3 regions of the Paenibacillus sp. Y660 genome follow, and region 3 is predicted to be linked to each of the others. Evidence: riboswitches for the same ligand, from Rfam matches in the RefSeq annotation. Region 3 holds a riboswitch; each other region holds the start of a gene.
What was found. A riboswitch is a leader RNA that binds a small molecule or an ion and turns the genes downstream of it on or off. The one in region 3 is predicted to bind cyclic di-AMP.
Positions count from the first base shown of each region.

Region 1 (5,054 bases), on a different contig from region 3:
CATCTGCGCGCGATTTTTCAATACACCGTCATGTCCGGTAATGACGACAATATCCGGCTGGATTTGAGGCAGCAGTCGGTACAGCACATCAGCCATTTGGGATTCATGCACATGGAGGCCATGAGAAGGAACATGCATCGTGTTGTATAACTGCATACTCTTCTTCAAATAGTTACCATCGCCATCGAGATGAAGAACCTTTCCTGGCACTTCAAAAAATGGCTGGCTCTGCTGCAGCGCATGCCGTATATTATCCTCGTTCTCAACCGCTTGACGTTCTCGTTCAGAGTGCATACGTCTTAAGGAATCATTGACTTTAATTCGAACTTGCTGAACCGCACTTGTCGATTCTGGATCGCGTACGACCGACAGATCTGGAATCGGAGCATCCGCAAGCAATCGGTAGTCCGTGCCTTTCAGAACAGCAGTTTCTGTACGAACAGCTTCAACCTTAAACAGCACGTCACCGCCATACGATTTGCGGACGACCAGGTCCCCTTGCTTCATGGGTAAATCACCTCTTCGTCTATCCTATGGGCAGATAGAGCGAATGGTGAGTATTTTTATGACTTAACCGTCTGAGCTCCCCAGCCCGCTTCCAGCATGCTGCGGCTAATACGCGCAAATTCCTCAAGCGAAAGCGTCTCGCCGCGCCTTATAGGGTCAATTTCGTTCTTCAGGAGCATCTCCGTTAATGCCTCGCGCCGTTCCTTGCCTACAAAGGCAGTCAGATTGTTCGCAAGTGTCTTCCTTCGCTGCGCGAAGCTCGCCTGCACGACACGGAAAAAATGATCCTCATCAGGCACATCCACGGCAGGCTTATCTCGCAGGGATAGCTTAATAACAGCCGAATCGACATTGGGCTGCGGAATAAACACCGTATGCGGCACCGTACAGACAAGCTTAGGCACGCAATAATACTGAACGGCTACGCTTAGGCTGCCGTACTCCTTGCCGCCTGGCTTTGCAGCCATCCGCTCAGCCACTTCCTTCTGAATCATGACGACGATGTGCTCAAGCGGCAGCTTCTCCTCGAGCAGCTTCATCAAAATAGGCGTAGTCACATAATACGGCAAATTGGCAACGACACTTACGCCCGTTACCCCTGCAAACTGCTCTTCGAACAGCTGCTTCAAATCAAGTTTGAGCACATCGCCATGTATGACCGTGATGTGCTGCTCTTCAGCCAATATGTCCTTTAAAATTGGAATAAGCCGATTATCGATCTCCACAGCCGTCACTTTGCCAGCAGCTTGTGCAAGCCGCTGCGTAAGCGCGCCAATCCCGGGACCAATCTCAAGCGCTCCCTTCGTCTCGTCCAGCTCGGCAGCAGCCACGATGTTGTTCAAAATATTTTGATCAATCAGAAAGTTCTGCCCGAGGCTTTTTTTGAAAGAGAAGCCGTATTTGGCAATAATCTCTTTGGTTCGCTTTGGCGTTGCCACCTCGAAGGGCACAGATTTCACCGATGCCTTGCTTTGCTCATTGTGTTCGTGATCGCTCATCTTCTATCCCTCCAGTTCCTTTTCCATTTGTCTGAACGCTTCTGCAAATTCCACCTTGGAAATACGGAAGCTTGTACAACGCTTATAGAACTGCTTGCCGTTCGCATATCCGATCCCGAGCAGCTTGCCCATAACAAGGCGCCGATTGGAAGCGTCAGGATGCACGATAAGCCCCGCTTCCATCAAATCCTCAAAGCTTATCTCACCCGATTCGAGAAGCGACTCTGTACGGAGCTCTGAGAGTGCCGTACGAATCGCATCCGGACTTGCGTTCTCGATGCCGATATCCCCTTTGTACAACGCCTGCTCCTGCGGCAAAAAAGCATGCTTGCACCCGGGAGCGTGCCTCGCAACGATTTTGCGAATGCGCTCTCCCGCATGGTCGGGATCTGTAAATATAATGACGCCGCGGCGCTCGTTCGCCAGCGCTATTCTTCTTAATACATCCTCACCGATAGCCGAACCATTCGTCTCTATAGTGTCCGCTTCAACCGCCCGTTTTATCGCTGCGGTATCATCTTTACCCTCAACGACAATGATCTCTTTGATCATCAAGACCATTCCCTTCAACATAAACTCTTATAAGCCCGCAAACATGCAAAAAGAAGAGGCAGTGCCTCTCCTTATGATGGCATATTTAATTGAATATTACGATAAGATGATGGTAATCCTGCAATTAGCTTGAAGAAGGTTTATTTGGCCCGAGCACGTAAACGGTAAAGCCTTTCTTCCTGCCAAACTTATTTGCCGTTTTGTTGCTATCGAAGTATACGTCGATTTTTTTGCCCTTCACCGCGCTGCCGGTATCCTCAGCCCGGCGGAAACCGATGCCTTCAATATAAACCCACCAGCCGATCGGAATAACCTTCGGATCAACCGCTATGGTCCGTCCTTCTTTTACACGGGAACCGGATGCCGTAATTCCGTAATCCGGATGATCCGAATCTTTACCTGTAGAAGCGACACCTGCTGAATAAGCAGTCAGCGTGACGTTCTTAAGTACGGTTTTGGCCTTAAATGTTACACCGCTCTTTGTCAGCATGGCAACACTCGGGCTTTTGTTTGAGAGCACAGTCACTTTAGGCTCAGCCTTCTTCGTTCCGATCGCGATAACATGGTCCACCGCAGCGGTCTCGACAACCTTGCTGACCATCTTCTTCGAAGTGAGAATTCCGTCCTCGTACTGCTTCTCGATATGTTCAACAATAAGGCCTTCCTTGCCGGTTTGCACGAGCTTTTCCTTACCCGCTTCCAGCGTAGGATCTTTCTTCTTTACGATAGAGTACGGCATGGCACGCTCGGATTCAGACACCTTCGTGTCAACCCGTACAACCGTTACCGTTAATTCCGAATCAACTACCGTATTAAGCGGAGGCATTACTTTATCATGATTACGAACTGGAATATTTAATTCCTCGATCGCTGCCTGCACTGTTCTCTCTGTCGTATATACAGTAGAGGTCTTGCCATCAGCTTTCACAATTACCGGAATCGCTTGAGTTACCTCAATTCGATCTCCGTCCTTTATTGCCGCATTAAGCGGTATGGACACCTCATCATGTGGTCCAATTGCGATAGCTTGTTCATCCAGTAGGCGTTGCAGGACCCATTGCTTCGTTTCCACAACGGTTTCTTGTCCATTCACTACTACGGAGACGCTTTTGACAGCCGTTCCGTACAACAACACCAAAAACATGAAAGTCATAGCGATTGAGATAGTAGCACTCAAAAGAATCAAACGCAAGTTTTCACGCTTCCATCGCAATGCGAAAGACATGCTGGATGATCGTTTCCCATGGGTGTCCTTAACCTGGAGTATTCCCACTTCATCGGTCCTCCTTCATAGCCCCGCCGCCAAGTGTTACGCATGATACAACTGACGCGACTATAGTATATTGGCGTGCAAGCACGCAATCCAGTACTGCTATCGATCCTCCCACCCCCATCTTTTATCCCTATGTCGACAAATTCCCGTTTATTCGAAAATAAAAAGAAGCCGTCGACAGAGGATCTGTTTCGTGGCTTCCCGGTAAATGACTACGCTGGGATACAGAAAAATGGATGCACGAGGTTGATCACTCTCTATGAACGCTTACGAGGTTAGCTGACGGATTCGGGCAAGAGAGACGCCCTATTCGAAAACGCAATGCTCATGGCAAAGGTTCCGAAATTCACCCCTTGAAGAATTCAAAACACGGTACATAAAACCCGTATTTGGTTCCCCCGCTCTCCAGATGGAGATTAAGCGCAAACTGGAAATCCAATACAAAATGTAATGCTCTGAGTTGAATCATAACCTCATACGAGGTGAATTGTAAAGATACGATAAAAGACGATTTAAGCTAAAATGGTGGATAAAGACGGAAAAATTAAGCGATAATCGCTATAAAAATTAGTTTTTACGCGATAAAGGTCTTAAATTCTCTCTGTTTCTCTCGTTTTTATACAATACCAAAACATTTTTTACCGTTTTCGGTCGTAATCGCACCTATTTCTTCTACCGATTTGCCTAATAATTCGGCTGCAGTCTGTGCGACTAGTGCCACATAAGAGGACTCATTTCGCTTCCCTCTGAAGGGGTGGGGAGCCAAATACGGAGCATCGGTTTCAATCAAAATTTTATCGAGCGGAACCTGCTTGAGCACCTCTTTGGGAACCCTTGCATTTTGGAAAGTGACCGGTCCCCCGAACGAAATATAGAAGTTCATATCGAGGCATTGCTTCGCGGTTTCGGGGCTGCCGGAGAAGCAGTGCATGACCCCGCCAACCTCGGCTGCATTTTCCTCCTGCAAAATTCGAATAACATCCTCGTGCGCGTCACGATTATGAATAACGATCGGTTTGCCTACTTTACGGGCAAGACGGATTTGCTCGCGAAATACGCGCTGCTGAACGTCTTTGGGCGAGGTATCCCAGTGATAATCAAGACCGATCTCACCGATGGCAACAACCTTCTCATGCGCGCATAAACGCTCTATCCACTCCAAATCCTCCAGAAGCATGTCAATGCTGTCAACCGGGTGCCAGCCGACAGCCGCATAAATAAATTCATACTGCTCAGCAAGCGCTATCGTCGTTGGAATGGTCTCGCGGTTAAAGCCGATATTAAGGAGCATGTGCACGCCTGCATCCTTTGCGCGCTGAATAACTTCGTGGCGATCCTCATCGAACTTATATGAGTCTAAGTGGGTGTGGGTATCAAATAGCAATGTCATGTTAGTGTCAGGCTCCTTCAGTCGAGTTTAAATAATTTTTTTAATGAATCAGGTATTTGTGAAATATTTTTTTTGAGTGGCTCTTCCGGATAATACAGATGATATTGCCCCTGATGCAATCCGGTTATTGAACGAACGATGTCGGATTTGGCAGATATTTCACTTATTTCATCCTGACCGTCCAACAACAAAATCGGCGCTTTTTCTTTCTTTTCTCCTTCTTTTTTATCCGGTCGATATACGTCGTATGGCAGGTCAAACGGGAAGTCAATTTCCATATGATAATCGGGATTCATTCCTATAGAAGAGAAGCAATCGCTAATCTCATTTAAAA
Region 1 covers NZ_JBXBBJ010000022.1:59,392-64,445, forward strand. The annotation lists gene yabG (sporulation peptidase YabG) at 1-507, opposite strand, end outside; gene rsmA (16S rRNA (adenine(1518)-N(6)/adenine(1519)-N(6))-dimethyltransferase RsmA) at 564-1,505, opposite strand; gene rnmV (ribonuclease M5) at 1,509-2,057, opposite strand; gene AC2TDN_RS20640 (resuscitation-promoting factor) at 2,182-3,330, opposite strand; cyclic di-AMP (ydaO/yuaA leader) riboswitch at 3,579-3,763, opposite strand; gene AC2TDN_RS20645 (TatD family hydrolase) at 3,947-4,714, opposite strand; gene AC2TDN_RS20650 (HD domain-containing protein) at 4,738-5,054, opposite strand, start outside.
Region 1: another riboswitch for cyclic di-AMP. It lies ahead of AC2TDN_RS20640 (resuscitation-promoting factor); the one in region 3 lies ahead of AC2TDN_RS20900 (C40 family peptidase).

Region 2 (5,054 bases), on a different contig from region 3:
TAGCGAGCTGATCGCTGCCCATTCCGAAAGCGTCTGAATATTGCTGCCTGTGACGGGAACAAGCTCGCTTGCCATCCGGTTGCCGAATGTAATCGTACCTGTCTTATCCAAAATCATCGTATTAATATCGCCTGCTGCCTCAACGGCTTTACCTGACATCGCCAGCACGTTGAACTGGGTAACCCGGTCCATGCCCGCGATCCCAATCGCGGATAACAAGCCGCCAATTGTCGTCGGAATGAGACAAACAAGCAACGCGATTAGTACAGGTATTTCTAATTGAATATCCAAATATTTAGCGATAGGCTGCAAGGTTACGACGACGATTAAAAAGATGATCGTCAAGCTCGTCAGCAGCGTATTCAGAGCGATTTCGTTTGGCGTTTTTTGACGTTTTGCCCCTTCAACTAGTGCAATCATCCGGTCGATAAATGACTCGCCCGGCTCGCTCGTCATCCGCACCTTTATCCGGTCGCTGACTACCCGTGTTCCACCCGTTACAGAGCTGAAATCGCCGCCCGCTTCTTTAATAACAGGAGCCGATTCTCCCGTTATGGCCGATTCATCTACCGAAGCCAAGCCTTCAATGACCTCTCCGTCGCCGGGAATCATCTCGCCTTGGGAGACGATAACGATGTCTCCCTTGCGCAGCTCCGTCGAGGAGATGACCTTTACAGAGTCGCCGACCAGCTTGTTCGAGCTCATTTCCTGCTTGGATTTCTTAAGTGAATTCGCTTGAGCCTTGCCCCTGCCCTCCGCAATTGCCTCGGCAAAATTGGCGAACAGCAGCGTAAACAGCAAAATGAAAAATACCGTTACATTAAAGCCGATTCGCTCCTCCGAATCAAAGTAAGCGGGGAACAACGCCATCAGCAGCACGATAAATGTACCTGCCTCAACGACAAACATAACCGGGTTTTTCATCATAAGAGCTGGATTTAATTTGATAAAGCTATCAAGCACAGCGCGCTTAACCGCAGCTGCGGGCAGCAGCTTCTTCTTCTGGTTACTATTCATTATCATTCACCTCATCCGTTAGCGGAGTGTCAAATATTCTGCGACCGGCCCAAGCACGATGACCGGCAAAAAGGTTAGCGCACCGATTAAAAGCACAGTGCCGATTAATAATCCGGTAAATAGTCCATTATCCGTGCGGAATGTGCCAATCGTCTCCGGCACAGGCTGCTTGCGTACGAGCGAACCCGCAACTGCCAGCATCGCGATTATTGAAATATAGCGGCCCATCAGCATGACAAGCCCTGTGCTAATATTCCAAAATGGCGTGTTGTCGCCTAGTCCCTCAAACCCGGAGCCATTGTTCGCTGCCGAGGATGTAAATTCATACAGCACTTGACTTATGCCATGGAAGCCCGGATTTGTGATGGCTCCTTTGCCTAGATCCGTCATAAAGGCGATTGCTGTTGGCACTAGTATAATGAAAGGATGGGTAAGAATAGCGACCGCAATAAGCTTCATTTCTCGCGGCTCTATTTTTCGACCCAGAAATTCCGGCGTTCGTCCGACCATTAGCCCGCATATGAACACGGCGAGTATCGCATACATAAGCATGTTGATAAGTCCGACACCCTTGCCGCCAAAAACGACATTCAGCATCATCTCGCCAAGCGGCACCAAGCCGCCGAGCGGCGTAAGCGTATCATGCATATTGTTAACGGTACCGGTCGTCGCTGCCGCTGTCACCGTTGTGAACAATGCGGATTGCGCGATGCCGAACCGTACTTCCTTGCCTTCCATGCTGCCTTGCGAAGCATCGATTCCAAGCGCGCTTATCGCTGGATTGCCTGTTTTCTCCGACGTGTAGGCTACGCTCAGGAACACGAGGAACAGACACATCATCGCTGTGAACACAACCCAGCCTTGCTTTTTGTTTTTGGCGAATAGGCCGAAGGTGTAAGGCAGTGCAGCGGGCAGCGCCCACATCGATAAAATCTGGATGACGTTCGTCAGCGGATTCGGATTCTCAAAGGGATGCGCCGAGTTGGCGCCAAAAAATCCGCCGCCGTTCGTTCCCAAATGCTTAATCGACTCCAGCGAAGCGACAGGACCAATCGCAATTTGCTGCATCGCGCCCTCTAGCGTTTTGACGGTCAATGTCGGATCAAGCGTTTGCGGCACTTGAAGGGCAACGAGCACAAGCGTGATGACAAAAGCAACCGGAAGAAAAATTCGCGTATGCGCTTTGACAAAGTCCTCGAAAAAGTTGCCGATCGCTTGCCCTTGGCTCGTAATGCCGCGGACGAATGCGATCGCAACCGAGAAGCCCGTAGCCGCTGACGTAAACATCATCATGATGACCGCCATTTGCGAGAAATAGGATAAGGCGCTTTCCCCGTTGTAATGCTGCAGGTTCGTATTCGTTATAAAGCTGATGACCGTATTAAACGTAAGCGTCGGCTCCATGCTCCCCATCCCGTTCGGATTAAACGGAAGCGCGTTTTGCAAACGCAGAATCAAATAGCTGAAAGCTACCAATATGATATTGGTTGCGATAAAGCTAAGGGCGTACATTTTCCAGCTCATGTCCTCTCGCCGCTTTAAACCTATGATTTTATAGATAAGCCGCTCAGAGCCTCCGAACACCTTGTCTAAGCGATTATGCTCATTCGAGAATACGTGATAGACGTAGGTTCCTAATGGCTTAACTAGCAATAACAGAATCGCAATGACGATCAGCAATTGAAAAATATCCATCGTAGATGATCCTCCTCCATTAAAACTTTTCCGGATGAATTAAGGCATAGATGAGATAAACGAAAACAAATAAAGCCATAACCATCACGATAATCATTCGCTTCCGCCTCCCGTTTGGTCGATTACGCTGCCGCACCAAGTCAAAAATCCGTAAAATAAACCAAAGCAGGCCAGCAAAGCGATGATCATATAAACATCCTGCATATTGAATTCCCTCCTGCATTATTTGTGACTTAAAAGAAAACCGACTTCACCGGTTTGCGAGTATACGATATGGTCCGCACCGAGCCCCTTGTAAACGGCCCGCGGATTCCACTGCTGCGTGATCACGTAGATCGGCTTGGTCGTCCAAGTCCGGCAGCAATGGACAAAGCGGCAGCTTAGTGCAAAGCTGCTCTCGAATATGAAAACATCTTGAATCGGATAATGCGGCGGCTGCCAGCTTTGGCGATCATTTGTATTGATATAATGCACGCCTATGATCCCTTGCTTGCGGAGCTGCTTCTCCTCCTGCTTGCTATTTGTCAGGACGATAAATTTCATTTGATGAAACATTAAAGTTCGAATAAATGATTTGCCGGATTCGTTGTATCCAGCTACGATAATATGCTCTTCCAACAACTTGCTTATCCTCCATTTGGTAAAAAAGGCAACAAAAAGAAGCCTTGGGATAAGAGGAACCAATCCCGCGGCTTCTTATGCCCGCAGCTAAAATAAGCCGCGGGAAGCGCGATGGCTGTTGCCTCTCTCGAGTACACTTACGAGGTTAGCTGTCGGATTCGGGCCTTGAGAGTTGCCCTACGCCTGGCTGCTGCCAAGCGATTCACCCCATGAAGCAAAGAGCGTACATACACGCCTTTTCTTCGTTGGTTCCCCCGTTCCTGCTGCTGCAGGATTCAGCAAATTAAAACCATTTCAAGCAGCTGCTCTGTTTTTGGGCAGCAAAAAACCACAGAGGCTTATGACACTCTGTGGTCGACATTAATCGATCACAAGCTTCATCATTCCTCTCTAATCCACGCTTACGAGGTTAGCTGTCGGATTCGGGCGGTGAGAGTCGCCCTACTTTGACCAGTATCCATGGCACCAGTCAAAGATTCACCCCTGCTCTACGGCCGTTCGACTCTCACATCGAACATGCGCAAAGCTCATTTATTGGTTCCCCCGTTTTCCGCATTCACGGAAACTCAGCGATCAGCAAATCGAAACTTATTAGTAAATCCTGTATCGAATCTTACTCCTCGCTATCGCCACTGTAAAGAGAGCCCGCTGGCGAATTTAGCTAATTTCAGACCCCCAGAACGTTTCGCAGCGCTTACATAGAATTCGATCTCGATATATCTCACTATTTCTACGTTTTACTCCTATTTTCGAAAATAATGATATGCACCCACAAGCCACTTTTCAGCGGAAATAATCAGATTTTTCTAAAGAGGAGAATAGAAGAGAATAAACGAGTTATCCAGCGAATTATGCTTTTTTTATAAAGATATTGATAGTTTTTCTTGTAAAATGGCTAAAGGATGCCATATCCCGAAATACAACTGTTTTACAATGATCGCATTCGGGTTTACTATAGACGGCATGCCTGATTATGGCAGTTAACCTCGAAAGCGAACTGGAGGAGAGATTACGAATGATCACGCAATCAGAAGCCATTCATGAAACAATTCCAGTGAATCTAGTAGAGCAGCTGTGGGAACTCCCGTGCTATCCAAGCCTGTTTCGATGATAAAGGACGTGCGAGTTTTTTATTTATTTGCAGCCGCAGCCTTGAGCTTGACGGATTCTCGTTCATCTTGTTCAACCGGTAAATCCGAATGGGATGAGACTGTTTTATTCAAACAAGCAATCTCGTACATATCATTGTTTTAATTCGAAAGATTTACAGATAAGCAATTAGGGATTATAATGAAGAGTACACTATTAACGCTGAATTTTTCGAATGAAAAAGCGGGGGAACCAACGCTAACGTTTTCTAACGTTTTGCAAGGGGTGAATCCAGGGATTTGTAACCCTGGTAGGGCATTCTCTCTAGCCCGAATCCGACAGCTAACCTCGTAAGCGAACAAAGGAGAGATTTTTTCATGTTGACCAATTGTGCAAATCATTTGCACCTTTTCACGGAACAGACCCCTTCTTTATCCGTCACACGAATCGAGCTATTCGTCATCCCTGCTCTCGCAGTCGATTCTGCAGGCCACCGCATTTGTCTCCGTTTAACAAGTGATCAAGGATTCGGCTGGAGCGAGCTGTTTGCGAGCGACACCGAAGATTCGATTGACTTGGAACGATGGAGCGATCTGCTCCAAAGCTTTATCGGCAGCGTCTCTCTTCCGCCT
Region 2 covers NZ_JBXBBJ010000013.1:5,973-11,026, reverse strand. The annotation lists gene kdpB (potassium-transporting ATPase subunit KdpB) at 1-1,017, opposite strand, end outside; gene kdpA (potassium-transporting ATPase subunit KdpA) at 1,036-2,712, opposite strand; gene kdpF (K(+)-transporting ATPase subunit F) at 2,732-2,791, opposite strand; gene AC2TDN_RS15630 (NAD-binding protein) at 2,935-3,333, opposite strand; cyclic di-AMP (ydaO/yuaA leader) riboswitch at 3,453-3,624, opposite strand; cyclic di-AMP (ydaO/yuaA leader) riboswitch at 3,717-3,915, opposite strand; cyclic di-AMP (ydaO/yuaA leader) riboswitch at 4,633-4,794, shown strand; gene AC2TDN_RS15625 (hypothetical protein) at 4,800-5,054, shown strand, end outside.
Region 2: another riboswitch for cyclic di-AMP. It lies ahead of AC2TDN_RS15630 (NAD-binding protein); the one in region 3 lies ahead of AC2TDN_RS20900 (C40 family peptidase).

Region 3 (5,054 bases):
ATGAGCTTCTCCAACTATTTGCCGTCTATTCTTATCGTCCGCTCAGGCGTGGAGGAATCGAGTGCGGCAGCCGCGCTCAGCCTGTTCTGGGGGACGATGGTGCTTGGGCGTCTATTTGCAGGCGTGCTTGCTGATCGGATGGGGTATTCGCGTTATTTGCTCATCGCTACGGCTGGCGCCTCGGTCGTCTTTGTTTTTATGGCGATTATGGGGCAGCTCAGCTGGATGCTGGCATTGGTCGCGCTAAGCGGCTTGTTCTTCTCAGGCATCTTCGGCATCGCCCTTGTTTATGCCAATGAGCTTATCCCGGGAATGACCGAGCGGACAACAAGCTTGCTGGTCGCATGCGGCGGCCTTGGCGGCGCTATTTTCCCAAGAGTGACCGGCTGGTTTATGGACCAGTATAACGTACAGTCTACGCTATGGTATATTAGCTTGCTGGTCGTGCTGATGCTTCTTCTGCTGGCGGCTATGCTCGTGCTGGGAAGAAGAGAGGCGCAGCGCGGGTTATAGCTCAAGAAAAAACCTCCACATTCGCTGTTTCAAAGCGGCGGTGGAGGTTTATTTATTAATAATTCAATATAAGGCATGCTTGTCTAAAACGATAGTCCGCTAAGGACGATGCAGCTCCAGCTATTTGAGTATGGTCTTGTACACCTCGATGGCTCGCGCGCGCGACGCTTTTAGATCCACGATGGCGCCGCTTTGCGGCTTATGAATCTCTTTGTCCGAGAGATGTGCGAGATGGGGCAGCCAGCGCCGGATGTAGCTGCCGCTAGGATCATGGGTGCGCGACTGCGTCTCGGGATTCATGATGCGGAAGTAAGGCGCTGCATCATAGCCTAGCGATGAGCACCACAGCCAGCCGCCGCGATTAAGCGCATTGTCATAGTCGCTTAAGTGAAGGCGGAAATGCTGCTCCCCAAGCGTAAACGGACAAAGCAGGTTTTTCGTTAGAAACATGGCCGTTACCATTCGCAGCCGATTCGGAAGATCCCCCGTGCGGTTCAGCTGCGTCATAGCCGCGTCGATGATCGGAATGCCAGTGGCAGCGGCAGACCATGCCGCAAGATAAGCATCAGAGAGCGGTGACAAGTTCGCCAGCTGCTCGTAACGGAAGAAATCTTCATGGTACATGGCCTGGTACAAGTAGAAATCACGCCAAGCCAGCTGACGGATCCATGCTTCGGCACCGGGCAAGCCCTGCGTAAGCTCGTAGGACTGACGCGCCGATATAGCGCCGGTGTTCAAGAAGCGAGCGAGCCCGCTAGTATGCTCCTCCGTGTAGATGTCCCGACTATCCGCATAAGAGGCGAGTCGCTCGCGTGCAAAGCGATCCAGCTTAGCTGACGATTTCTGTGAGCCTTCTACTCTCGTGCCGCCAAGCGAGTGTGAAATGGCATCCGGCAGCGCGAATTGCAGAGCGACCTTGGTGTTGATTTCGCTTAAGGTCGCGAGATCCTGAATCGTCGTCTCGCCCGCCTTGCTGTAGTACTCTTGCATATAGCTGCTCCACATGCGGTAGAAAGGCGTAAACACCTTGTAAGGCTCGGATCGCCGAGCATACGCAGGGAAAGCTTCCAAATCGGCCAGCGGCGCATCAGCAATCGATATCCAGCGGCGATTCATGGCTCGGACGGTTAGCTGAAGCCGCTCGTCGCGCCGGCGGGAGTAAGGCGTGTAGTCGGCATGGGCGATAACCTCATCTATCGGATGCGCCTCTAAGAGCGCTTCGGTAATCGAAGCGGGATCGCCATGCAGGACATGCAGCTCTTTCCCCGCCTTGGAATAGCTGTGCAGCAGGGAGGCGGCTTGCGCCATAAAATTACGGCCGCTGTGACTGTTTAATCTGCCTCCGTCCGTGAGGACAGGATCTATGATTAGCAAATGAATGCCCTGCGAATCCTTATTTCTCAAATAATCGAATGCGCGCAAATCTTCGGTACGCAAATCCTTGCGATGAATAAACAAATACATTGAGACTGCTCCTTCCCCTTAGCGGCGCAATAACAGCAAAGCCGCATGTCATTTGTCGCTTGAGGACAAACAACTGCGGCTTTGCTGAGTGAGTCTACCCGTGCAACTCTCATACAGAGAGGGAATAGGTTACTCTATTGTCCGTCGGCGTATGCTTGGAAAGAATCTGCATCCATAACACGACGAGCAGTTATAAAACGATTTTCATAATAGGAGGAGTTAAGTTTGTCTGTCACAACGCCTCTGCTAGAAGAGGAATGTGTAAACTTGCCATCTCCTATGTAAATGCCTACGTGGGATACCGTGCTGTTGTTTCCGCCAACTGTGTCGAAGAAAACAAGGTCTCCCGGAATAAGGTCCTCTTTAGCAACCTTATCGCCTGATTTTGCTTGCGAGCCGGATGTGCGTGGAAGCTCGATGCCCATTTTTTCGAACACATAGCTCGTAAATCCGGAGCAATCAAAGCCTTTCGACGACGTTCCGCCGCTTTTGTACGGTGAACCGATAAGATCATTGATGAAGCCGTTTAGTTTTGAGTCTGCGAAAGCGCTCCCAGCCTGGAAAGCGAGTACGAGAACGAGACCCAGTAGTAATGCGGTAACCTTTTTCAATTGTGAAACTCCTTCCAATGCCGACGAGGTTAGCTGTGGGGTTCGGTTGAAGGCTCCCTATGACTCCTCAGGCGCTGACAAACGTCAAACGTCGGAATCAATTCACCCAGAGTGGTTCCCCCGTTTTCCAAATAGGAAATTAGGCAGTTTTTTATTGCTCCTGAGAATTATTCGATTATTTTCATTGATCTCCTGCCTTTCCTGACTATTTCTAATAATTCTCATGTAACCTTTTGACTATTTGCTTCGTTTAACCGTTTATTGTGTAAAATAAACACTCATCACTAGTTCTTTCTAACTAAATGCAATGACTCAATTTCATTAATTATGTGGATCTGTTGTAAAATATACCGATTTGTCCCCTTGGCATCCTGTCTTAAAGACTATTCAATCATGCGGATAATGGCGGTATGATAGCATTTTGCGGAGAAAGATTAAAAAACTCTCATGCGAAGAATGACGAGTTAAAAAATTCAGTTTGCGGCATGAAAAAGGAGCCGTCCCTCAAGATCTATCATCTTGAAAGACAACTCCATCTACATGTAGACAAGCTATTATTTCGCAGTAATGATTTTTTCAGAGATGAGCTGCGGGCCTTCGTTCTTTTGCTCCATCCAGAACCGGAGCTTGTATTTGCCTGAAAACTTAAATTCATAGGAGACAAGCTTGGAGCTGAACCAGAAGGTATCCTTTTCGACAAACTCCTTGAAATCAACATCAGATTGGCTGCGGCCGTCAATGGTCGTTTCTTTATCGTTAGGATCGACAATCGTGACCTTGAATTCAGAGATGGCAACGTTCAAATTATCGATTTGCGCCTGCACCAAAAACTTCTGAACCGTACCTTTATCAACTTGCCCAAACATCGTCCGCTTCTCATTCATCAGAAACATATGAACATTGGGCTTCTGAATGACAAGCTTCTTATCGCTCCCCTTCCACTGCGTAAAAGCCTGCAGGGAATCGCTTAAGGAACGAATATTGATATAAACCTTATCATCAACTAATAAACCATCTTCAATGGATTGCTTATTATTAAAAAGCAGCGTTACTTTTTGTAACATTTTGTCTGCTGCAACCAATGAACCGCCCGATAAGAGCAAAACCATGGATAATAAAATCAGTTTTTTGCGCATCATTTATGTGTATCCTCCATTGTTCATTTACTTTCATCTATATATACAGAAATTGCATGATTTAGTTGCGGTCTATTTTGAAAATAAAAAAAGCCTCGTATCCACAATAATTTGTGGAGCCGAAGGCTTCTTCAGGTTAGGATTGTTTCGTCTGTAGACAATCGTACTGCGCGGCTATGGTCCATACCTTCACTACTGTTTTTACGAGGTAATAGCCTTGATGAAGGATGAGCGCGAACAAGCCGGCCCAGAGCATCGATAAGCTGGTGACAACGAGCCCGGCAGCTGCTCCGATCCCCCACATGATGAGTGAAATGGCTGCGAAGGAGATAAAGTTTCGAAGAGCCTTCCATAAGGAACGGAATACGCCTTCGCCCGATGTGGCGCCGAATTGCATAGCTAGAAACAGCAGATGCAGCACCGTACCCCACAGCAGCCACAGGCCGGCCCCAGGCAGCACCGCTCCCAGCAGCTCTGGAATGGAGCCGCTCTCCAGAAGCGCATCGAAGCCGCGCGGGAGCAGCCACCAAGCGGGAGCCAGCGATAAGACGCTTTCCATCCAGTACAGAAGCACAACAGGCTTCCAGTTTTTGCGAATGCCCTCAAGGAAGCGGGTTCCTCCGACTAATCTCGTTTGATTCAGCGAGTAGAACAGACCGGCGTTAAACAAGGGCGTTAGCAGCATTCTAATAACCATGAGGCTGCCGAGGGTCCACACATACGGAGTGATCAAATCGGTCTTGAACAGCTGGAACTGGGCTTCGGTCAAGAAGAGCTGGGCAGCGGTGTCGGACGGATAGGAGCTCGGATACCGCCGCAGCAGCGGCGAGACGACCGAATCAATGAAGCGATAGAGGAAAAACCCCCATAGCAGCTGATACAAAAATAATAAAATAACAAGATAAAAATGTTTAACCGCGAGTTGCCAGCCTTGCTTCACATGTATCTTCATCGTTTATCGCTCCTTGAACGCAATTACTTACCAGCTCAGCGACCCGAGCAGCCCTTCGAGCAGCTTGACTGCGCCAATGCTCCACCTCGTGCGCTTATCCTCCGGCAGCTCGGCCTGCATATAGTTGTTGATAAGCTTATTGTCGAGTACGTTGCTGTGACCCGGATCGATCATTGCCCATTTGAGCGGCGCGGAATGCAGCTGCGTATATTGAACGTGAGATTCTTCGGCATTCCATAGCTTCGTTAATTTATTGCCGTCGGTGAACTGCAAAACGACCTTGATCTCGCCGTTGCTGCCGCCGTTCTTCTTGACGAGCACGACTGACTCGTACATATTGGCGCCATCTTGCGCAACCGGGCGAACGCGGATCGATTC
Region 3 covers NZ_JBXBBJ010000023.1:35,866-40,919, reverse strand. The annotation lists gene AC2TDN_RS20910 (MFS transporter) at 1-513, shown strand, start outside; gene AC2TDN_RS20905 (FAD-binding domain-containing protein) at 634-1,977, opposite strand; gene AC2TDN_RS20900 (C40 family peptidase) at 2,112-2,588, opposite strand; cyclic di-AMP (ydaO/yuaA leader) riboswitch at 2,592-2,744, opposite strand; gene AC2TDN_RS20895 (hypothetical protein) at 3,143-3,727, opposite strand; gene AC2TDN_RS20890 (hypothetical protein) at 3,861-4,676, opposite strand; gene AC2TDN_RS20885 (M1 family metallopeptidase) at 4,704-5,054, opposite strand, start outside.